Tahibacter amnicola: one gene and its partners. The protein of the gene in region 1 interacts with the protein of each later gene in a pairwise test. Links are inferred from orthologs where the notes say so. Each region holds a gene or a part of one and is shown in the gene's direction. Other genes may lie near its edges. The genes, in order: rho, yhbY, hfq and nusG.

The links.
Region 2: the proteins of rho (region 1) and yhbY interact in binary tests that used the Escherichia coli proteins (3 or more experiments, as listed by UniProt). The link is inferred for Tahibacter amnicola from one-to-one orthologs.
Region 3: the proteins of rho (region 1) and hfq interact in binary tests that used the Escherichia coli proteins (3 or more experiments, as listed by UniProt). The link is inferred for Tahibacter amnicola from one-to-one orthologs.
Region 4: the proteins of rho (region 1) and nusG interact in binary tests that used the Escherichia coli proteins (3 or more experiments, as listed by UniProt). The link is inferred for Tahibacter amnicola from one-to-one orthologs.

Annotation. Positions count from the first base shown.
Region 1 is NZ_CP104694.1:1,299,732-1,305,519, reverse strand. The notes cover bases 1,743-4,654. They hold rho (transcription termination factor Rho), read left to right. Parts: upstream 1,743-2,248; coding sequence 2,249-4,060; downstream 4,061-4,654. Other genes in these bases: N4264_RS05415 (patatin-like phospholipase family protein), read right to left, coding at 4,148-4,654; trxA (thioredoxin TrxA), read left to right, coding at 1,743-2,011. Outside these bases: more of trxA, read left to right, coding at 1,685-1,742; more of N4264_RS05415, read right to left, coding at 4,655-5,101; N4264_RS05410 (helix-turn-helix transcriptional regulator), read right to left, coding at 5,151-5,788. UniProt on the Escherichia coli protein: Facilitates transcription termination by a mechanism that involves Rho binding to the nascent RNA, activation of Rho's RNA-dependent ATPase activity, and release of the mRNA from the DNA template.
Region 2 is NZ_CP104694.1:2,078,695-2,084,304, reverse strand. What follows is about bases 2,877-5,610. They hold yhbY (ribosome assembly RNA-binding protein YhbY), read left to right. Parts: upstream 2,877-3,962; coding sequence 3,963-4,259; downstream 4,260-5,610. Other genes in these bases: N4264_RS08805 (sigma-70 family RNA polymerase sigma factor), read right to left, coding at 4,693-5,610; N4264_RS08810 (Mth938-like domain-containing protein), read left to right, coding at 4,267-4,638; rlmE (23S rRNA (uridine(2552)-2'-O)-methyltransferase RlmE), read right to left, coding at 3,240-3,860; ftsH (ATP-dependent zinc metalloprotease FtsH), read right to left, coding at 2,877-3,227. In the rest of the region: glmM (phosphoglucosamine mutase), read right to left, coding at 1-156; folP (dihydropteroate synthase), read right to left, coding at 248-1,135; more of ftsH, read right to left, coding at 1,284-2,876.
Region 3 is NZ_CP104694.1:2,194,171-2,199,775, forward strand. The notes cover bases 1,022-3,750. They hold hfq (RNA chaperone Hfq), read left to right. Parts: upstream 1,022-2,106; coding sequence 2,107-2,394; downstream 2,395-3,750. Other genes in these bases: miaA (tRNA (adenosine(37)-N6)-dimethylallyltransferase MiaA), read left to right, coding at 1,022-1,874; hflX (ribosome rescue GTPase HflX), read left to right, coding at 2,400-3,704; N4264_RS09345 (tetratricopeptide repeat protein), read right to left, coding at 3,698-3,750. Also shown: N4264_RS09325 (S46 family peptidase), read left to right, coding at 1-818; more of miaA, read left to right, coding at 912-1,021; more of N4264_RS09345, read right to left, coding at 3,751-5,266. UniProt on the Escherichia coli protein: RNA chaperone that binds small regulatory RNA (sRNAs) and mRNAs to facilitate mRNA translational regulation in response to envelope stress, environmental stress and changes in metabolite concentrations.
Region 4 is NZ_CP104694.1:5,617,516-5,623,378, reverse strand. What follows is about bases 2,877-5,863. They hold nusG (transcription termination/antitermination protein NusG), read left to right. Parts: upstream 2,877-4,083; coding sequence 4,084-4,644; downstream 4,645-5,863. Other genes in these bases: rplA (50S ribosomal protein L1), read left to right, coding at 5,176-5,863; rplK (50S ribosomal protein L11), read left to right, coding at 4,743-5,171; secE (preprotein translocase subunit SecE), read left to right, coding at 3,689-4,072; tuf (elongation factor Tu), read left to right, coding at 2,877-3,429. In the rest of the region: N4264_RS22115 (fimbrial biogenesis chaperone), read right to left, coding at 1-285; N4264_RS22110 (hypothetical protein), read right to left, coding at 286-852; N4264_RS22105 (hypothetical protein), read right to left, coding at 887-1,573; more of tuf, read left to right, coding at 2,239-2,876. UniProt on the Escherichia coli protein: Part of the processive rRNA transcription and antitermination complex (rrnTAC). The complex forms an RNA-chaperone ring around the RNA exit tunnel of RNA polymerase (RNAP).

The DNA of each region.
Region 1 (5,788 bases):
CCCGCGATCATCCGCCCCGGAGGGTTGGCGACCCCGAAGGACCGCCGGGCCGGCCATCACTGGCCAGCCTGGTTCATTGCGCGGCCGGCGGCGTCGGCGGTGCGGAATTTCCGCCGCCGGACCGTCCACCATCACCGCTGCCGCTCCGCCGGCGGCGCCGGCGACGCTTCGGCGCACCCGAGGGCGCCGCTTCGGCCGGTGCCGCATCAGCCGGCGCGGCTTCCGCGTCATCGTTGTCGTCGTCGCTCACCACCGCGGGCCGCTCGCGGCGGGGTGGCGCCACGGTCAGGTCGGTGGTGACGGTTGCCACCGGAATCTTCTGCTCGATGTAGCTTTCGATGTCCGGCAGGCCCATGGCGTACATGTCGCAGGCGAAGCTGATGGCATCGCCCTCCGCGCCCAGGCGCGCCGTCCGGCCGATCCGGTGGACGTAGTCTTCCGGATCGTTCGGCAGGTCGTAATTGAAGACATGGCTGACCGCGGGAATATGCAGTCCGCGCGCGGCCACGTCCGTGGCGACGAGCACATCCACGTCACCTTTCTGGAACCGCTCAAGCAATTTCTGGCGCTTGCGCTGCGGCACGTCACCGGATAGCGCGCCGACACGGAAGCCGTGGCGCTCCAGGCGCGTTGTTACCCGTTCGGCGGCGATCTTGGTGTTGACGAACACGATGCTGCGCAGGACCTCGTCGCGCGACATCAGATTCAGCAGCAGCGGCATCTTTTCCTCGGTCGCCGGGAAATAGACGGCCTGGCGCACCCGCGAGGCGGTGACCGATTCGGTCTCCGCGGAGAGCTTCTCCGGGTTGTTCATGTGCTCGTAGGCCAGCTCGAGCACGCGGTAGCTCAAGGTGGCCGAGAACAGCAGGCCCAGGCGGCGGTCGCGCGCCGGCAGGCGGCGCAGGACAAAGCGCACGTCCTTGATGAAACCGAGGTCGAACATGCGGTCGGCTTCGTCGATGACCATCACGTCGACGGCCCGCAGGCTGAACACATGCTGCTTGAAGTAGTCGATCAGGCGGCCGGGCGTGGCGATGATGATGTCGACGCCGCCACGCAGCTGTTCGCGCTGCTTGTCGTAGTCCACTCCGCCGTAGATCAGGGCCGAGCGCAGGCCCGTATGGCGCCCGAGGTTCTTGAAATCCTTGTCGATCTGGATGGCCAGCTCGCGCGTGGGTGCGAGGATCAGGCAGCGCGGATCGGTCTCCTTGCGCTCGGCCAGGGCCGGGACCGTCAACAGGCGCTGCATCGCGGCGATCAGGAAGGCGCCGGTCTTGCCGGTACCGGTCTGGGCCTGGCCGGCGACGTCGCGGCCGGCGAGCGCGACCGGGAGGGTCAGCGCCTGGATCGGCGTGCAACGCGTGAAGCCGCTGTCGTGCAGCCCGGCCAGAAGACGCGGGTGCAGGTCGAAATTGTCGAAAAAACTGTCAGTTAGTACGTGTTCGGACATTCATGATGGCCAGTAGGCCGGCGCGCCTCGCCGCTGGTTCACGCACCACACTTGAGGAAGCTTGCCAGTACCCCATATTGAGGTCCCAACTTGAAACGCTCGGTCGATTGGGCTCAAATTCCGCCCTCTCGGCCATGCTACCCGCTTCCCGCTGCTGTTCGCGACGTCCGCGAGTGTAGCCCAAACCTAGACATTTCCGCAGTTTGGCGGAAATCCTTCAGACGGAGAATTCCCTTGAGCCAGCTCATAGCCCATGCCAGCGACGATTCCTTCGAAACCGACGTGCTCAATTCGGCCGAACCGGTGCTCGTGGACTTCTGGGCTGAATGGTGCGGCCCCTGCAAGATGATCGCGCCGATCCTCGACGAACTGGCGGCCAATTACGAAGGCCGCATGAAGGTCGTCAAGGTCAACATCGACAACAACCAGAAGACGCCGCGCAACTATAACGTGCGCAGCATCCCGACCCTGATGATCTTCAAGAACGGCAAGATCGAGGCCACCCAGATCGGCGCCGTCTCCAAGAACCAGCTCACCCAGCTGATCGACCGCACCATCTGATCCAGCGCGGCCCCCCGCGCCTCGGCCCACCGGCCGGCGCGCGGGCCCGCAGGGCACCGGCGCGCTGTCGCGTCGAAAGCAAAGTCCGCCGGTCTGCCGCTTTACGCACCGATTTCACAGTGCTAACGTAGCCGAAGCGTTTCGGGGCGCAGCGCCCCACCCCTTCCGGTTCACCCCCTGATTCCATCCCGCCGGCGAGTTGATTGCCGGCCAACGGCGCCCATGCGAGGTTTGCCCGTGTCTGATATCGAGAACAAGGAAAACGGCTCGGCCGCAACGGCCGATGCGCGTCCCGACAATCCGCCTGCCGAAAGCCGCCCGTCGCGGCGCGAAGCGCAGGCCGCCCGAGCCGCCGCCAAGGCGGAAGCGGCTGCCGCCAAGGCGGAGGCAAAGGCCCAGGCCGGCGAAGCGCCGGAGCGCCGTGAAGCCGCCCCGCGCGACACCCAGCCGCGCGAATCGGCACCCCGCGAGCCACTGTCGCTGCGCGAACACGCGCCGCGCGACGAGGCGCCGGCCGAACGCCAGAACACGCAGGACCTCTTCAGCGGCGACCGCGCCGATTCGGGCAACGCCGCCTCCGGTGACGGCGGCAACGGCGCCCAGGGCCAGGGCGGCCAAGGCCCGCAGGGCCAGAACCAGGGCTACGGCCAGGGCCAGCACCAGGGCAGCCGCCGCGAAGGGCGCAACCGCAACCGTAATCGCCAGAATCGCCAGCAGCAGATGCGCGGCGGCAATTACGAGGACGAAATTCCCGACGAGCGCAATGGCGGCGGCAATGGTCCGCTGATCAACCTCACCGAGCTCAAGCGCAAGCCGGCCGCGGCGCTGCTGGACATGGCCGAAGGCCTCGGTATCCAGGAAGGTGTCGCCCGCGCCCGCAAGCAGGACGTCATCTTCAACATCCTCAAGGCGCATGCCCGCAGCGGCGGCGGCATCTGGGGCGAAGGCGTACTGGAAATCCTGCAGGACGGCTTCGGCTTCCTGCGCTCGGGCGACGAGTCGTACCTGGCCGGCCCGGATGACATCTACGTCAGCCCCAGCCAGATCCGGCGCTTCAACCTGCGCACCGGCGACTACATCACCGGCCGCATCCGTCCGCCGAAGGACGGTGAACGCTACTTCGCGCTGCTGAAGGTCGACGACATCAACGGCGAGCCGCCGGAAGCGTCGAAGAACAAGGTCCTGTTCGAGAACCTCACGCCGCTGTTCCCGCGCCGGTCGTTCCACCTGGAACGCGGCAACGGCTCGTCCGAAGACATCACCGGCCGCATCCTCGACCTGATCTCGCCGGTCGGCAAGGGCCAACGCGGCCTGATCGTCTCGCCGCCCAAGGCGGGCAAGACGATGATGCTGCAGAACGTGGCCCAGGCCATCGTCAACAACCATCCGGAAGTGCACCTGATCATCCTGCTGATCGACGAGCGCCCGGAAGAAGTGACCGAAATGCAGCGCAGCGTGCGCGCCGAGGTCATCAGCTCCACCTTCGACGAACCGGCCGCGCGCCACGTGCAGGTCGCCGACATGGTGATCGAACGGGCCAAGCGCCTGGTCGAACACAAGAAGGACGTGGTCATCCTGCTCGACTCCATCACCCGCCTGGCGCGCGCGTACAACACGGTCGTGCCGTCCTCGGGCAAGGTGCTCACCGGCGGTGTCGACGCCAATGCCCTGCAACGCCCCAAGCGATTCTTCGGCGCCGCGCGCAATGTGGAAGAAGGCGGCTCGCTGACCATCCTGGCCACCGCGCTGATCGATACCGGCTCGAAGATGGACGAGGTCATCTACGAAGAGTTCAAGGGCACCGGCAACATGGAAGTGCATCTTGACCGCCGTATCGGTGAGAAACGCGTCTATCCGGCCATCAATATCAATCGCTCGGGCACGCGCCGCGAAGAACTCCTGATCGAACCGGACCTGCTCCAGAAGATCTGGATCCTGCGCAAGCTCCTGCATCCGATGGACGAACTCGGCGCGATGGAGTTCATGCTCGACAAGATGAAGAACACCAAGTCCAACGACGAGTTCTTCAACTCGATGAAGCGTGGCTGATCGCCGCTGACCGAGACGTAAAAAAAGGCCGGGAAACCGGCCTTTTTTGTTTCCCGGTTCCAGGCGGGAACCGGCTGCCGGCGGATATCAGCCGCGCCGCGCGCGCTGCCAACGCGCCAGGGCCTCGCGCGTACGCAGCCGGCCCACCTCGATCACTTCGTCGGCGCGCTGGAACTCATAGAACGCACAGACATTGCGCGGAATCGAGATCACCAGATCCGGCGGCTGGGCAGCGAGCTTGTAGCGGGTCAGGGTTTCCTGCACGACATCGAGCGAGCGGGCGAACAGTTCCAGCAGGCCCGGCTCGGTGACGGCGACACGCCGTGATCGCTTTTCCATGAACCGCTCGAATGCCGCACCGATCCGCGAAAAGCTGAATCCCGCGGAATCCGCCGATACCGGCTCGACGATTTCCGGACGCGTGATCGGCGTTTCGCGCTCGGAGATCCCTTCGGCTTCCGCGTTGACGTCCACGGCGATCGTCGCGTCGGTCAGGTCGCGCAGCGTCGGCGTCACCGGCACGGGATTGAGCAGGCCGCCATCGACCAGGCGACGCCCCTGGTACAGGTGTGGCCGGAAGACGGTGGGAATCGAAATCGAGGCACGGATCGCGTCGAACAGCGAGCCGCGTGAGAACCACACTTCGCGCTGCGCGTCGATATCGACCGCGACGGCGGTATAGCTGATCGGCAGGTCTTCGATATCGATGTCACCGACCATCTCGCGCAGCGCGCTGATGACGCGGTGCCCCTTGATCAGTCCGCCGCCCCGCCAGGTCCAGTCGACCAGGCGCAGCACGTCGAAGGTCTTCAGGCTGCTCGACCAGTGGCGATAAGCCTCCAGCTTGCCGGCCGCGAAAACCCCGCCGACCAGCGCTCCCATCGAGCTGCCGGCGACCGACTGGATGACATAGCCCTGTGCCTGCAGCTCCTCGATCACGCCGACATGGGCGTATCCGCGCGCGCCGCCCGATCCGAGGACCAGGGAGATCGCGCTGCGGCGCGGCGGTTCGGGGTTGGCGACAACGACGGGCGTATTCATGGCCGGTACGCGGATCCTCAGGGACAAAAGCGTGGCGGGGTGCCGCCGATCAGGCCTGGTACGCCCCGATCGACAGCTGCAGCAGGATTTTCATTTCCTCGCGCAGACTCAGCGGCGCGACGATCTCGGCATCCGGTCCGTATTTGAGGACATCCATCAGCAATTCCTTGGAATTGCTGTAGGGCACCTTCAGTTCGTAACGGCCATCCGACAGAAATGCGCCCTGCTGCTGCGAATGCCAGTGTTCGTCGGCCACCCAGCGCGAGGCATGCGGCGAAAAGCGGATCGTGGCCCAGGCCTTGGGCGCGCCGGAAAAGATGCCGTAGCTGGCGGCCAGATGCTTGTCGAGTTCGGCGTCGTCGCGATCGATCGCCTCGGCATCGAGCATCTGCGGGGCCGCGATCCGGTCGACGGCAAAACTGCGGAGTCCTTCGCGCTCATGGTCCCAGGCGTCGAGATACCAGTTGTCGCGGTAGTGCGCCAGGCGCTGTGGGGAGACCTGGCGTTCGGTGGTCTGCCCGGTGGAGCGAGCGCGATAGCGGAACTTCAGCTGGCGTCGCGCCACGACGGCGCCAGCCACGACGCGAAAACTGATTTCGTCCAGTTTGCGATTTCCGCTGGCGATGACGCGAATGCGCTCAACCGGCAGTTTTCTACCGCTGACGTGATCCGAGAGCAGCGCCTCGA
Region 2 (5,610 bases), 780 kb from region 1 along the record:
GGTGTCCTTGCCGATCAGTACCGTCGCGATACCCCGGTTGTCGGTGAGAACGGCGCCCGCGGCCCGGCCCAGCTTGAGCATGAATTCCGCGGTGATGGGCCACTCGCCGACGCGCCCGCGAATGCCGTCTGTCCCGAAATATTTGCGCTCGCTCATGTGTTGGGGCCAGTTTGAGGGTCGCGTAGGTTGCCAGACTCCTTTCCCGGGAGCCACCGAAGCGACCCTGATGCGGATTGCCCGCCCGATTTTACTCGTCGTCATCCCATCGCCGTGGCGCGGATCCGGTGCGTGGGCGCGATGGCGCATCGGCCACCGCCGCCCAGACGGCCAATGCGTCGCGGGTTGCGGCGACATCGTGCACGCGCACCAGCCCGGCGCCCCGCTGCACCGCAATCAGCGCCGCAACCGCCGAGGCAACGACACGGTCGCCCACCTCGCGGCCCGTAAGGGTGCCTAGCATCGATTTGCGCGACAGGCCGACCATCAGCGGGACGCCGAGCCCGGCCAGTGCCTTGAGCTGGCGCAGCAGCTCCAGGTTGTGTTCCAGCGACTTGCCGAAGCCGAAGCCCGGATCGACCAGGATGCGTTTCTTGTCGATGCCGGCCAGCTCGCAGGTAAAGATGCGATCGGCAAGGAAGCGTTTGACGTCGGCCACTACCTCCTCGTAATTCGGCGCCTCCTGCATGGTGCGCGGCTCGCCCTGCATGTGCATCAAGCACACCGGAACCTTCAGCTCGGCTGCCGCATCCAGTGCACCGGGCAGGCGCAGGGCCTGGACGTCATTGATCAGCCCCGCCCCGGCCGCGACGGCGGCGCGCATCACGTCGGGCTTGGAGGTATCGATCGACAAGGGAACCGTCGTCTGGCGCGCCAACCCCTCGATCACGGGGATGACGCGCGCCAGTTCCTCTTCTGCACTGACCGCTGTGGCCCCAGGCCGCGTTGACTCACCGCCGATATCCAGCAGGTCAGCGCCTTGCTCCACCAGGGCCAGTCCATGGGCAATCGCTGCCGCGGCGTCCGCGTGCCGTCCACCGTCCGAAAAGGAGTCGGGCGTGGTGTTGACGATGCCGCAGATCAACGGGCGGTCCAACACCAGCTCGCGTCCGTTGCACGACAAGGTGGGATAAAACATGGCGGCCACTCCCTCGTCCACGATCGGATGCCGGACTATCGCAGCCGGCAGCCGCCTTCGCCAAGCGCGCCTGCGTAGCGCGATGCCGTCTACCAAAGCAGCAAGGCCGCCCGAAGGCGGCCTTGCGAGGCATTCACCGCTGACGCAGTCAGTGATCGGATGGCAGCGCGTTGCGGCTGGTCACCGCCGGGCCGCCGATCGGGCTTTCGCCCCGTCCGCCGCTGTTGGCACTGCCGTTGCCGTTGCTGGGACGGTTGGTGCCGTTCCAGTCGCGCGGCGGCGGCGGTTCGCGGCCTTCCATGATGGCGTCGATCTGCGGCGCGTCGATGGTTTCGTACTGCAGCAGGGCGTTGGCCATGGTGTGCAGTTTGTCCATGTTGTCGGCCAGGATTTCGCGCGTCCGCTGGTAGGCGCGATCCAGGATGCCGCGAACAACCTCGTCGATCTTGCGCGCCGTCTCGTCCGAGACGTTCTTGTGCTGGGTGACCGAACGGCCGAGGAAGACTTCGTCCTCCTGCTCACCGTAGGCGACCGGACCGAGTTCGTCGGACAGGCCCCATTTGGTGACCATGTTGCGTGCCATCTGGGTGGCCCGCTCGATGTCGTTGGAGGCACCAGTGGTGACCTTGCCCGCACCGAAAATAAGCTCTTCGGCGACACGGCCGCCGTAGAGCGCACACAGGCGGCTCTCGAGCATGATCTTGTTCCAGCTGTACCGGTCGCCTTCGGGCAGGTACATGGTGACGCCCAGAGCGCGACCGCGCGGAATGATCGTGACCTTGTAGACGGGATCGTGCTCGGGCACCAGGCGGCCGATGATGGCGTGGCCGGCCTCGTGGTAGGCCGTGTTCCGCTTCTCTTCCTCGCTCATGATCATGGAGCGGCGTTCCGCGCCCATCATGATCTTGTCCTTGGCGCGGTCGAAATGCGTCATCGTCACTTCGCGCGAATTCTCGCGGGCAGCAAACAGGGCCGCCTCGTTGACGAGGTTGGCGAGGTCCGCACCCGAGAAGCCCGGCGTGCCGCGCGCGATCACCAGCGGGTCGACGTCGGTCGCGACCGGCACCTTGCGCATGTGGACCTTGAGGATCTGTTCGCGGCCACGCACGTCAGGCAGCGGCACCACGACCTGGCGATCGAAGCGGCCCGGGCGCAGCAGCGCCGGATCGAGCACGTCGGGGCGGTTGGTGGCGGCAATGACGATGATGCCTTCATTGCCCTCGAACCCGTCCATCTCGACGAGGAGCTGGTTCAGCGTCTGCTCGCGCTCGTCATGACCACCGCCGAGGCCGGCGCCGCGATGGCGGCCGACAGCGTCGATTTCGTCGATGAAGATGATGCACGGCGCGTGCTTCTTCGCCTGTTCGAACATGTCGCGGACGCGCGCGGCGCCCACGCCGACGAACATCTCGACGAAATCCGAACCGGAAATGGTGAAGAACGGCACCTTGGCCTCGCCGGCGATCGCCTTGGCGAGCAGGGTCTTGCCCGTACCGGGCGAACCGACCATCAGCACGCCGCGCGGGATCTTGCCGCCCAGCTTCTGGAACTTGCCCGGGTCACGCAGGAAGTCGACCAGTTCCTTGACCTCTTCCTTGGCCTCGTCGCAGCCGGCGACGTCAGCGAAGGTGATCTTGACCTGGTCCTCGCCCTGCAGGCGCGCCCGCGAACGGCCGAAGCTCATCGCGCCGCGGCCACCGCCGCCGGACTGCATCTGGCGCATCACATAGATCAGGAACCCGATGAAAATCAGGAACGGCAGCCAGTTGACGAGGATGCCGACGACCGAGATACCGTTGTCGGTGGGTTCGACGCGCAGTTTCTCGACGTTCTTCTCGAGGTCGGCCATGTTGGCCTCGGTCAGGATCGCCGTGGTGCGCACGGAGCTGCCATCCTTGAGCTTGGCTTCGATCGTGCGGCCGTCGTTCTTGACCAGGACCTCGCCCACGCTGTTGCGCTTGACGCGATCCATGAACTCCGAATAGGCCAGTTCCTGCGGGCCCGCGCCGCGCGGGTTGAATTGCTGGAATACGGTCATCAGCACGGCGGCGATGATCAGCCAGATCAGCAGGTTCTTTGCCATGTCATTCATCAAGTTAACTCCTCACGCGCGCTTGCCCTGGGCCAGCGCATAGACTTCGTTGGATCGCGCCCGCGAAGCCTTTGGTTTACGGATGCTGACGCGTGAAAAGCTCGCCCGCAAGTTCCGTACGTAATCATCAAAGCCGACGCCCTGGAACAACTTGATCAGGAAGTTGCCCCCGGGCTTGAGCCAGTTCTGCGCAAATTCCAGCGCCAGCTCGGAAAGATGCATTGCCCGTGCCTGATCGACGACGTCGACGCCGCTCATATTGGGGGCCATATCCGAGAGAACAAGGTCCACCGGCGCCCCGCCCAGCTGGGCCTCCAGTTCCTTCAGCACGGAATCTTCGCGGAAATCACCGCAAATGAAGTCAACGCCGCTGATTCCCTGCATTGGCAGGATATCCAGGGCAATCACCCGGCCCTGCCCTTTCAGGCGTTCATTGACCAGCTGCGACCATCCGCCCGGCGCGGCACCGAGGTCGACCACCACCATGCCCGGCTTGAGCAGCCGGTCGCGCTCCAGCAACTCGTCCAGTTTGAACGCCGCGCGCGACCGATAGCCCTCCGCCTGGGCCTTCTTGACGTACGGGTCGTTGAAATGTTCCTGCAGCCAGCGATGGCTGCTCTTGCTGCGTGACATGGCGGATCGGAGTGCCGGGAAGCGGCCGGACGCGAGGGAGGGGGCGCGCATGATACCCTGTCGGCTTCCTCTGCGGCGGAATTGCCGCCCGAATCGAGACCCATGACCCTGACCAATAGCCAGCGCCGCTATCTGCGCGGCCTCGCCCACGACCTCAAGCCCGTCATTCTTGTCGGCGCCAAAGGTATTTCCGACGCCCTCGTCCAGGAATTCGGCCTGGCCCTGGACCACCACGAACTGGTGAAGGTGCGCATTCCGGCCGAAGACCGCGAAGATTTCGCCGCCATGGTCGTCCGGCTGGCCGAAGCCAGCGGCGCCGAGACGGTGCAGACGATCGGCCGCACGGCGGTGTATTTCCGCCGCAACAAGGACGAACCCAAGATCGCCCTGCCGCGCTGACCCGTCCATGCAGCTCTCGCTTAACCGACCGGGTGAATACCTGTTCGTCCGGGCCGTGGCAACGGACGCGGTAACGGTCGTGGACCGTCCGCTGACTCGCAGCTTCATCCTGGCGCCAGAACGGGCCATCGAGGACTGGGAAGTCAGCGCGGGATCCGTCCTGGAGCCCCGGCACGTCGAGCCCATCCTGGCGCTCAATCCCGCCGTGGCCATCCTGGGCACAGGCGGCCGCATCGTCTTTCCGCCCGCCGCGGTGCTGGCGGAATTCCTGACCCGGGGCATCGGCGTGGAAGTCATGGACAACGCCGCCGCCGCGCGCACCTACAACGTCCTGGTCAGCGAAGGGCGGCGGGTGGTCGTGGCGTTCATTCTGCCCTGATCGACGCCCGGGCTCTTTCGATCCGCCCGACGCGCCGGTTTTCCGGCGCAATCATCAGGACGGCGTCCCGCTCCGGCCGACCCCCTCTGCTTCGCCCAGCCGGCGCAACCGCGTCAGGGCTTCGACCTGGATCTGGCGTACCCGCTCGCGGGTGAGGCCCAGATCCGTGGCGATCTCGGCAAGGGTCTGGGCCGCATTGCCGGCCAGACCGTAACGGCGTTCCAGCACCAGCCGCTGCCGCGGCGTCAGCTTGTCGAGCCAGTCCGGCAGGCGGCCGCCGGCCAGCTCGGCAAAAATACCCCCGCCACTGCCCGCCTCCGATTCAGCCGCGATCTGCTCGACCAGGGCGCGGTCGTCGTCCTCGGACATCGGCGCATCCAGCGAGCGGATCTCCTCGGTCATGCAGAATAGTGCAGCGACTTCGGCCATTGGCTTGTTCACGGCATGGGCGAGCTCTTCCTGGGTGGGGTAGCGCCCCAGCGCACCGATCAGTTCGCGGCGCGCCTTCAGCACCTGGGCCAGCTCGCGCAGCACATGGACCGGCACGCGCACGGTGCGCCCCTGCTGCATGAGCGCACGCTGCACCGATTCACGGATCCACCAGGTGGCGTAGGTCGAAAAACGCAGGCCGCGCCCAGGGTCGAACTTCTCCACCGCACGAATCAGGCCGAGGTTTCCCTCGGCGATGAGGTCCAGCAACGGAACGCCGCGCCCCACGTAGCTACGCGCGACTGCCACGACCAGGCGCAGGTTGGCCTCGATCATCTGCCGGCGTGCGTCACAGTCACCGCGCGCGACCTGTTCGCCCAGGTCGCGCTCACCGCCCGCGTCCAGCAACGGAATCAGCCCGATTTCATTGAGGTAGGCGCTGGTGGAATTGCGCGCCTCGTCGCCCTGGGCGGGCTCGATGACGTCGAGCAGGGCAAGCATGTCGTCGGCATCCAGCGACGTTTCTTCGCGGACTGGCTGGAT
Region 3 (5,605 bases), 890 kb from region 1 along the record:
TCGACCAGGCGCTGATGACGCACTTCCTCAAGCGCTATGTGCAGTTGCCGACCGGCCAGCGCGTCGCCGCCCTGGACGCCTGGCTCGGCACCGGCGTGGTGGCGGACGAGGTCGTTGCCGCCAAGGTGGCCGGCCTGTACGACAAGACCGAGCTGACCCGCACCGAGGGCCGGCTGAAGTGGTTCAAGGCGAAAAAGGCCGACATCGAGGCGTCCACCGATCCGGCGCTGGCGTTCATGGTCAAGCTGATGCCAGACCTGCTGGCCATCGAGCAGGCCCGCAAGGAGCGCCAGGGCAACGAACTGAAGCTGCGTCCACGCTACATGCGCGCCATGATTGCCTACAACGACGCCAATGGTCAGGCGGTGTATCCGGATGCGAACAGCTCGCTGCGCGTCACGTTCGGGCGGGTGCAGGGCATCAAGAAGGATGGCGTGGAATTCACGCCGTTCACCACCGGTGAAGGTATCGTCGCCAAGACGACCGGCGTCGAGCCGTTCAACACGCCGCAGTCCGAATACGAACGGCTGGTGGCCAAGGACTATGGCCGCTACGCCTCCCCGACGCTGGGTACCTTGCCGGTGAACTTCCTGGCTGACCTGGACATCACCGGCGGTAACTCCGGTTCACCGACGCTGGATTCCCACGGCCGCCTGGTCGGCCTGGCATTCGACAGCAACTGGGACAGCGTGAGCGCCGACTGGATCTACGAGCAGCCGCTGACGCGTTCGATCCAGGTCGACGTGCGCTACATGCTGTGGGTGATGGACAAGATCGACAACGCGCACAACCTGCTGCGCGAAATGGGCGTCCAGTAGGCTTTCCTCCTGTCGTCGCCGCCGGATGCCTCGCGCGTCCGGCGGCAATCCACCGTCGGTGCGACTACCGGCACCGACCACTACACTCGCCGCATGCCGCAGACCGATCGTCGCCCACGCGCCATCTTCCTCATGGGCCCGACGGCGTCGGGCAAGACGGCGTTGGCCTGCGAACTGGCCGCGCGATATCCGGCGCTCCGGGCAATCAGCGTGGATTCGGCCCTGGTGTATCGCGGCCTGGACATCGGCAGCGCAAAGCCCGACGCGGAAACGCTGCGGCGTTGTCCGCACCGCCTCATTGATATCCGCGACCCGGAAGAGCCCTATTCGGCCGGTGAGTTCCGCGTCGACGCGCTGCGCGAGATGGCCGGGATCGTCGCCTCGGGCGGCGTTCCCCTTCTGGTCGGCGGCACCGGCCTGTACTTCCGGGCACTGACCCAGGGGCTTTCCGACCTGCCGACCGCAGACCCGGCCCTGCGCGAGACCCTGCAGGCCCGGCTGGAGCGCGAGGGGCTGCCGGCCCTGCACGGCCAGTTGCGCGAGGCCGACCCCGTCGCCGCCGGCCGCATCCATCCCAACGATCCGCAACGCATCCTGCGCGCGCTCGAAGTGATTGCGACCACCGGTCGACGCCTGAGCGACCTGCACGGCCAGGCGGGAGAACGATTGCCGTACCGGGTGCTCAAGCTGGCGCTGGTGCCGATCGACCGTCGTCCGCTGCACGAACGGATCGCGCAGCGGTTCGATGCCATGCTCGCGGCCGGCTTCCTGGACGAGGTACGCCGGCTGCGGCGCAATCCGCGACTGCTGCCGGACCTTCCGGCAATCCGCGCGGTCGGTTACCGCCAGGCCTGGCAGCACCTGGATGGCGAGCTGGGCGCGGACCAGTTCCGCGACCAGGCGATTTTTGCCACCCGCCAACTGGCCAAGCGTCAGATCACCATGCTGCGTGCCGAGCTCGACGCCCGTTGGCTGGATCCGGAGCATGGCACCACGCCGGCCACCGCCGTCGAGGCGGTCGAGCACTTCCTGGCGTCACCGCGCGAAATGGCATAAGCGCTCCGGGCATGGCGAATGCCCGCCCGGCCCGGCGGATTGGCGCAGCAGCGGCGGCAGCCGTCGACGGCGACAGGTGCAACCCGCTACGCTGGCCCTGCGTTTAATGATGGAATCGACATTCTCGGAACATTCAATACCGGTTAAGATTGAATCACTTGGACCGGGGCGCCGGGTTGTCGTGGCGCGTTCCCAGCCGCTTTTTTTCCGGTTCGCTGTCAGGAGAACACCAATGTCAAAAGGGCAATCGTTGCAAGATCCGTTTCTGAATGCCTTGCGCCGGGAGCGCGTGCCGGTCTCGATCTACCTGGTCAACGGCATCAAGCTGCAGGGAACGATCGAGTCCTTCGACCAGTTCGTGGTGCTGCTGCGCAACACTGTCAGCCAGATGGTCTACAAGCACGCGATTTCGACAGTGGTACCCAGCCGCAATGTGCGCATCGGTGACAGCGGTTCGCATGGTCACGGCCATTCGGCGTCCGCCGAACATGCCGAGGTTTCCGAGTCGAGCGAGGGCTGACCACTCTGTTCGAACGGTCGAAGAAAGGCGAACGCGCGGTACTCGTCCAGCCCAACTGGGTGGGCGAGACCGATGGTGCGGCGCGTCTGCAGGAGTTTGTCGAGCTGGCCCGCTCGGCGGGCGCGACGGTCGTCGCGACGCTGACCGCGCGCATTGATAAACCTAATCCCAGCTATTTCGTCGGCAGCGGCAAGGCCGACGAGCTCAAGTCACTCAAATTGGCCAACGAGGCTGACCTCATCCTGGTCAATCACGCGCTCAGTCCGGTGCAGGAGCGCAATCTCGAGAAGTTCTGCGAGTGCCGCGTAGTGGGGCGTACCGGACTTATCCTCGATATCTTTGCGCAGCGCGCGCGCTCCCACGAGGGCAAGCTCCAGGTCGAGCTGGCACAGCTCAAGCACATGTCGACGCGCCTGGTGCGCGGCTGGACCCATCTGGAACGCCAGCGCGGCGGCGCGATCGGCCTTCGTGGCCCGGGTGAAACCCAGCTGGAGATCGATCGCCGGCTCCTGGGCGAAAAAGTCAAAGTACTGGAACGACGCCTGGAAAAGGTCGCCGTGCAGCGCGAGCAGGCGCGTCGCGGCCGCCTGCGCAACGCGGTGCCGCTGGTGTCCCTGGTGGGCTATACGAACGCCGGCAAGTCCACGCTCTTCAACCGGATCACCGGCGCCGGCGTCTACGCGGCCGACCAGTTGTTCGCCACGCTCGATCCCACCTTGCGCCGGATCGAAGGCTTGCCCTGCGGGCCCTTCGTTCTGGCCGACACCGTGGGTTTCATCCGCGACCTGCCGCATGACCTGGTGGCCGCGTTCAAGTCCACCCTGGCGGAAACGCGCGATGCGGACCTGCTGCTGCACGTGGTGGACGCGGCGGATCCGGAGCGTGACCAGCGTATCGCTGACGTGATGACGGTGCTCGCTGAGATCGGTGCGGACGACGTGCCGCAGATCCTCGTCTACAACAAGATTGACCGGCTCGAGGCCCAGCGTCCGCGGCGCGAAACGGTACAGGGCGGCGAGGTGGAGCGGGTCTGGGTGTCCGCCGCCGAAGGCCTGGGCATGGACCTGCTGTCCGACACCATCAGCGACTGCCTTGGCATCGACCGGGTGCAACTTACCCTGCAGCTGGAACCAGGCCAGGGGCGTCTGCGTTCGCGCCTGTTCGCCGCCGGCGTGGTTGCGCGGGAAGCCAGTGACGATACGGGTTGGACGATTGAAATCGATGCGCCGCTGTCGCGGTTGCAGTCGCTGTTCGGCCTTCCCGACGGCGACGGCCTGTTCCTCAAGCAGCGCCTGGCATCGCGTCAGTGAGCGTGACCCGGCAGGGCCAGGCCCTCGTCGCCCACGACTTTGCGTGAGGCGTTGCGAGGTTCCAGCGCCAGCTTGTTGACACTCAGCGTGGCGTTGACGATGGACTGCACGTCACGGAAATCCGATTCCAGTTGCTTCTGCGACTGCTTGGACACGCGTTCCATGTTTTCCCGGGCCTGTGCCAGCAGCGGCCGCGCCGCGGGGATGTCACCGCTCTGGGCGAGCGCGCGCGCCAGTTCGATCCGCGTGCCCACGGCGCAGACGGGCGTTTCCATCGTCGGCAGGCGGTCGGTGAGGAGTTCGCGCGTCGCATCGAAGAGCTGCAGTTCGTTGAACACGCGCGCCAGGTTCACGCGCAGCGCGCTGGTGTCCGGGTGCATCGGACCCCAGGATTTTTCGCCCAGGGCGAGCGCCTCGCGCATCAAGGGCATGGCTTCGCCGGGATTGTGCAGGACGCGCCAGTCGAAGTAGGCGAGGTTGTAGATGCTCGCCGCAACATCGGGATGTTCCGGAGCATGGATGGCGCGCGCGGTGGCCAGTGCCTCGCGCAGGTAGCGCTCTGCTGCGGCGTGGTTGCCAGCCTGGGCGTTGAGGATGCCGAGGTTGCGTTGGATCAGGTGGAGGCGGCGGGTCTGGCGGTCAGCCATTCGCTCGAGAATCTCGGCGGCGGCATTGCCCAGCGCCAGTGCCCGGACCCGTTGGCCGTCGTGGTACTCCACCATACCGGCGGCCAGCAAGGCCTGGGCGAGTTCCGGGTGGGTCTCGCCGAAGTGGCGCCGCAATTGATAGACGGATCGTTCGACCAGCGTACGCGCCGCGGCATGCTCGCTGGCGGCCGAGCGCAGGCGCGCTGTCAACACGCCGACCCGCGCGGCAGCCAGGCTTTGCGTGCCCAGGTGTTTCTCCGTGTCTGCCAGGAGGGCTTCCGCCTGCGGGCGGGCTTGCCGTCCACGTCCGGAATCCTCCAGTGCGCGCAGGCGTTGCAGACGCAGGTAGACCATCTGCTCCGGACTGATCGGCGTGGAGACATGATTGCCGAGGAAGGAATCCAGCTCGGCAAGGGCCGCGCTCGCCCGGCCGGTTTCCACTGCCAGGCGGGCACGCAGCAGGGCGTGTTGCGCATCGGCATCCGCGTCGCCCATTCGGTGCGCGGTGGCCAGCGCCGCCGAGTCGGCCAGTGCGCGCTGTGTCCCTTCGTAGTAGGAAAGATTGAGGCACACCTCGGCCAGGGTATGCAGGAGCAGCCGGTGCACCGGTGGGCGCTCCGCGAAATCCCGCGCGATGCGCGTGCGTGCGGCGTCCAGCAGATGGGGAATACGCTCGGACGTCCGCGCCATCAGGGCGGGATTACCCGATGGGAAGGTGTCGGCGAAAAATCGCGCGACGTCCGGATCCTGGTGCAGGTTCTGGGCGGTCAGGGCCGGTGGCGCCAGCACCCCGACGCCGGGAATGAGGAATATCCCTGCGGCGAACGTGGCCGCCACCATCAGCGCCCCTGCGACATAACGGCGGCCACCGTGCCAGCGCGAACTGGGTATCGGCAGGGGGCGCAGCGTGCTCATCGCTGCCCCGCACTGGCGTGGAGGGGCGCATATGTCTGTCCCGTGCGAACTGACACCGGGTGTAAACCTGGTCGGGGAGGCAGATTCGTGCGTACCGGTGCGTCAATCATGAATAACGGCGTGCGGGCATAGGCGGAGGACGACTATGCGCAGCCGCGGATGTGCTTTCAAGGAATAAGGGGCCATCCATGCGCCCGGGAATGGCGCGTCCTGGCCAGGGGAGTAGCAGTCCGGGGGCGGACTGCAACGGCTGCGCTGGGCTTGTCCGAACCCTGCGGGTACAATCCGGCCGCAACCTGCCCAGGCGGACCACCGTTCCGTCATGCGGTTGCCGGCCGG
Region 4 (5,863 bases), 4.3 Mb from region 1 along the record:
CGATGACTTCGCCTTCACCTCGAACTCCACGGGATTGACGACGACCCATTGGTCCAGCGTGGTCGGGCCCGGTTCCAGCAGTTGAGGCTGGTTATTACCGTCGGCTTTCCACGGCACCAGCGAAACGCGAACCTTCTTGGGTTCGGTGGTGTAGTTGAAGATGCGGAAGGTCTGGGTCTTGCCAGCGTCTTCCTGGCTGAGGTCGTAGTAGGCGGGGCTGATGCCGACCTGGGCCGCTGCGCTTCCGGCGAGCAGGAGCAGAAGCAGCAATAGGAGTGTGCGCACTCAATAACCCTCGATTCGGATGACCAGGCGTCCCCGATAGTGTGCCGCGTTGGTCAGTGCCGCGGTGGGAATTTCCAGAACAATTCCACCTTCCAGCGCCATTTCGTTCGGCCCCGTCGCAACCGCGCGCGGCGACATCTCCGTCACGGCGACAGGAACCTTCAATTGGGAACCGTCATCGGCGGTCAGTACGCCGGGACTGCCATCAATACCTTCGATCTCGACTTTCACCCGCTCCTGGCGCATTGCGCCACCGGGCGTCGACATGCGCCAAAGGCCGCGCAAGGGACGGCGGATGACAGTGGGAAGCGGCGGCGGATTGAGTTGACCACGGCCGACGATGGCTGATCCGTCGAAATCGCCCGTGATCGCGCCGGTCGGCTGGGGCTGTGCCGCGTTGCCGATCAATTCCTGTACGGTGATCGGCTCCAGGTGAACGACTTGCTGTGGGACAGTCAGGATGGTCGGGCCGTGATTCACGGCACCGATGGCGCCTGACAACGGCATCCCCTGCGGAGATGCCGTCGCCAGTCCGATAGCCAGTGCGGTGGCAGAAAGTGCCAACATGGCTGCGTCCGTCTCGTCCCGTCTCGTTGATCGATCAGGTGTTGGTGACGGTCAGCGTGAAGTTGACGTCGGTATTGGAACCCGCCGTCGTGCTGTACATGCCCAGCTGCGTGGCGCTGGTCAGGTTCAGGCTCATGCGGACGTCGCCCGAGCGGGCGTTCACCAGGCCCGGATCCGGGAACTGGATCGAGCTGGCCGGGCCGGCTGCGCCGGATTGAACCTGGAAGCCGGAAAGACCGATCGAGGTGCCCGCCGTCGGGCCCGCGAGCGTCGTGCCTGCGCCACCCGCGACAGCCACTGTCGTATTTGCACCACCGCCGACCGCGCGCACGGCCCACACATTCTGCAGGACCAGCGGCAGCGAAGCGGCGTTGAAGCCCAGTGCGGGCGGCGAGATGTTGAAGTTGGCGACCAGTTCCGTCGGCGACACGGCCGGCGTCGGAACAGCGGTGACCGCGGCGGCGGCCGGGCCCTGGCTACAGGAGACATCACCCGAGCCCGAGCAGCCGGCCAGCGAGCCGACGACGTCGGTCAGGTTGATGTTCACATCGACCGCCGAGTAGTAGTACAGGATCGTCACGCCGCCCTGAAGGTTGATGTCGACGTCGACATTACCCGTGGCCTGCGCGAAGACGGAAGAAGGAAACGCGCCGGCGGCCGCCAGAGTCAGGGCGGAAACGGCGAGAAGGCGGCGAGTGCGGGAAGAACGGAACGTGCTCACTTGGAATCCCCTTGAACGGTTGGTTACGGAACGTGCTGCTTCGGAGGCAGGCGCCGAGGTAAAAGCACGCGACGTGCCGGAGTGAGGAATTCATCACGGTTCGTAACAATTGTTGAAGGATCAACCGTCTTTCGCGGGCACGTTTGGCACGGCCGGGTAGGGGGAAACCTTACGCTGGTGTTTTCCCTTTCAAGTCGGTAATCTCCGCGCCCCCGCCACAGTCACCCTGTGCCGTCGAATTCGCCGATGCGGATCAAGCATTGACATTCGACCTCGAGGTAACGAAAATGCCGGGCTCCGTGCTGGAGGGATACCCAAGCGGCCAACGGGGGCAGACTGTAAATCTGCTGGCTTACGCCTTCGGTGGTTCGAATCCACCTCCCTCCACCAGTACTGGTTCCGTGTATTTCGGAGTTAGTATGCGGGAGTAGTTCAATGGTAGAACCTCAGCCTTCCAAGCTGATTGTGCGGGTTCGATTCCCGTCTCCCGCTCCATTGAAGCAGTTCCGCAGTATTTAGTTGCACGCTCACGTAGCTCAGTCGGTAGAGCACTTCCTTGGTAAGGAAGAGGTCGATGGTTCGATTCCATTCGTGAGCACCATCTACGAGTTGCCAGAACGTTTTGAACTCGTCCACCTCCTTTGATTTCTCGAGGTTTTGCAGGCATGGCCAAGGGTAAATTCGAGCGCACCAAGCCGCACGTGAACGTCGGCACGATTGGTCACGTGGACCATGGCAAGACGACGCTGACGGCGGCGCTGACCAAGATTGGCGCAGAGCGTTTTGGCGGCGAGTTCAAGGCGTACGACCAGATCGACGCGGCGCCGGAAGAAAAGGCGCGCGGAATCACGATCTCGACGGCGCACGTGGAATACGAATCGCCGAACCGTCACTACGCGCACGTTGACTGCCCGGGCCATGCCGACTACGTGAAGAACATGATCACGGGTGCGGCGCAGATGGACGGCGCGATCCTGGTGTGCTCGGCGGCTGACGGTCCGATGCCGCAGACGCGTGAACACATCCTGCTGGCGCGCCAGGTCGGCGTGCCGTACATCGTGGTCTTCCTGAACAAGGCGGACATGGTGGACGACGCGGAACTGCTGGAACTGGTCGAGATGGAAGTTCGCGACCTGCTGAGCAAGTACGAATTCCCGGGTGACGACACCCCGATCATCAAGGGTTCGGCGCTCAAGGCGCTGGAAGGTGATCAGAGCGACATCGGCGTGCCGGCGATCATCAAGCTGGTGGAAGCGCTGGACAGCTACATTCCGGAGCCGGTGCGCGTGCTGGACAAGCCGTTCCTGATGCCGGTGGAAGACGTGTTCTCGATCTCGGGTCGCGGCACGGTGGTGACGGGTCGCGTCGAGCGCGGCGTCATCAAGGTCGGCGAAGAAATCGAAATCGTGGGTATCCGTCCGACGGTGAAGACGACGGTGACGGGCGTTGAAATGTTCCGCAAGCTGCTGGATCAGGGCCAGGCGGGCGACAACGTGGGTCTGCTGCTGCGCGGCACGAAGCGTGACGAAGTGGAGCGCGGCCAGGTGCTGTGCAAGCCGGGTTCGATCAACCCGCACACGAAGTTCGAAGCGGAAGTGTACGTGCTGTCGAAGGAAGAGGGTGGTCGTCATACCCCGTTCTTCAAGGGTTACCGCCCGCAGTTCTACTTCCGTACGACGGACGTGACGGGCAACGTCGAGCTGCCGGAAGGCGTCGAGATGGTGATGCCGGGCGACAACATCAAGATGGTTGTCACCCTGATCGCGCCGATCGCGATGGAAGAAGGTCTGCGCTTCGCGATCCGCGAAGGTGGCCGCACCGTCGGCGCCGGCGTCGTCGCCAAGATCTTCGCCTGATCACGAAGACACTTGAGGTACGACGGTGAGTCCCCATGAAGGGAGCTCGTCGGTAAAAGTCTGGCGCTGGCGGCCTTGGCCGCCATCGCCGTTTAGAAATACCGGGTTTTACGCGGTACGCCAGTAGCTCAATTGGCAGAGCAGCGGTCTCCAAAACCGCAGGTTGGGGGTTCGAGTCCCTCCTGGCGTGCCATTCTGCAGTTTCGGCTTTGCTCAAGCGCGGATGCGCCGATGCGGGGGCCGCTACGGCCGCTAGGATATGAACGCGAAAGTCGAATCAGCTTCCTCCGGCTCGAATGCCGGCGATATTGCCAAGCTCGCGATTGCTGCCATTCTCCTGGTGGGCGGCATCGTGGGCTTCTACTATTTCTCCGAGGCCGCGAAAATCGTTCGCGTCCTGGGTCTGCTGGCCGCCCTGGCTGCCGGCGTCTTCGTCACCCTGCAGACCGCGCTGGGTCGCTCGCTCCGCCATTACCTGGCCGAGTCGCACATCCAGCTGCGCAAGGTGGTGTGGCCGACCTACGACGAGACCATCCGACTGACCGGCGTCATCGCCGTCGTGGTCGTGATTCTCAGTATCATTCTTGGCCTGATCGATCTGCTGCTGAAGGTAGTGGTGCTCGACTGGCTGCTGAAGCTCTGAGCGGAGTAGACATGGCCAAGCGTTGGTACGTGGTTCACGCCTATTCGGGCTTTGAACATCAGGTGGCCCGGGCGCTCAAAGAGCGCGTGGCGCGGGCCGGCATGCAGGACAAATTCGGCGAAGTTCTCGTTCCGACCGAAGAAGTGATCGAAATGCGCGGCGGCCAGAAGCGTCGCAGCGAGCGCAAGTTCTTCCCGGGCTACGTCCTGGTTCAGATCGAAACGGACACCGAGAACAAGGCACCGAAGATCGACGACGAATCCTGGCATCTGGTCAAGGAAACGTCCAAGGTGATGGGCTTTATCGGTGGTACGGCGGATCGCCCGCTGCCGATCAAGGACTCGGAAGCCGATGCCATCCTGCGTCGTGTCCAGGAAGGCGTCGAAAAACCCAAGCCGAAGGTGCTGTTCGAACCGGGCGAAATGGTCCGTGTCACCGAGGGCCCCTTCAACGACTTCAACGGCGTGGTCGAGGAAGTCAACTACGAAAAGAGCCGCCTGCGCGTGGCGGTACTGATTTTCGGGCGTTCCACCCCGGTCGAGCTCGAGTTCGGCCAGGTCGAGAAAGCCTGATCGCTGGGACGGCAATGGGCGCGATGGTCGCGTCCCGTGTCGTCCTTGCCTGTTACGGGGAGCCTGACATCAGGCGATAGCACCCGAGGAGCACATCAATGGCAAAGAAAGTTGTTGGCTACATCAAGCTGCAGGTGAAGGCCGGCCAGGCCAACCCGTCGCCGCCGGTCGGTCCGGCGCTCGGTCAGCGTGGTCTGAACATCATGGAATTCTGCAAGGCGTTCAATGCCGCCACGCAGAAGCTGGAACCGGGCCTGCCGATTCCGGTCGTGATCACGGCCTACTCGGACCGTTCGTTCACCTTCATCACCAAGACCCCGCCGGCCTCGATCCTTCTCAAGAAGGCTGCCGGCATCCAGTCGGGCTCCAAGCGTCCGAACACCGAGAAGGTTGGCAAGGTCACCCGCAAGCAGCTCGAAGAGATTGCTACGACCAAGATGCCGGACCTCACCGCCGCTGATCTCGAAGCCGCCGTTCGTACGATCGCCGGCAGCGCGCGCAGCATGGGCCTGAACACGGAGATCTAAGGTCATGGCAAAGATCAGCAAGCGTTTCAAAGCACTCCAGGGTCTGGTTGAGCCGGGCAAGGCCTACGCGGTCGACACCGCTCTCAAGATCCTGAAGGACAACTCCAAGGTCAAGTTCGTCGAGTCCGTCGACGTGGCCGTCCGTCTGGGCATCGATGCCAAGAAGTCGGACCAGGGCGTCCGTGGTTCCAGCCTGCTGCCGCACGGCACCGGCAAGACCATCCGCGTGGCCGTGTTCTGCCCGGCCGGCGAGAAGGCCGAAGCCGCCAAGGCGGCCGGTGCCGATGCCGTCGGTATGGACGATCTGGCCGAGCGCATGCAGGCCGGTGAGCTGAACTTCGGTCGCGTGATCGCGACACCGGACGCCATGCGCGTCGTTGGTAAGCTCGGTCAGCTGCTCGGCCCGCGTGGCCTGATGCCGAACCCGAAGGACGGTTCGGTCACGGCTGACGTCGCCACGGCGGTCAAGAACGCCAAGGCGGGTCAGGTCAAGTTCCGTAACGACAAGGCCGGCATCATCCACGCGACGATCGGCAAGGCCAACTTCGCTCCGGAAGCCCTGAAGGACAACCTCAACGCGCTGCTCGCCGACCTGGTCAAGGCCAAGCCGGCCACCGCCAAGGGCCAGTACCTGCAGAAGGTGTCACTGTCGACCACGATGGGCCTCGGCGTCATCGTCGACCAGTCGACAC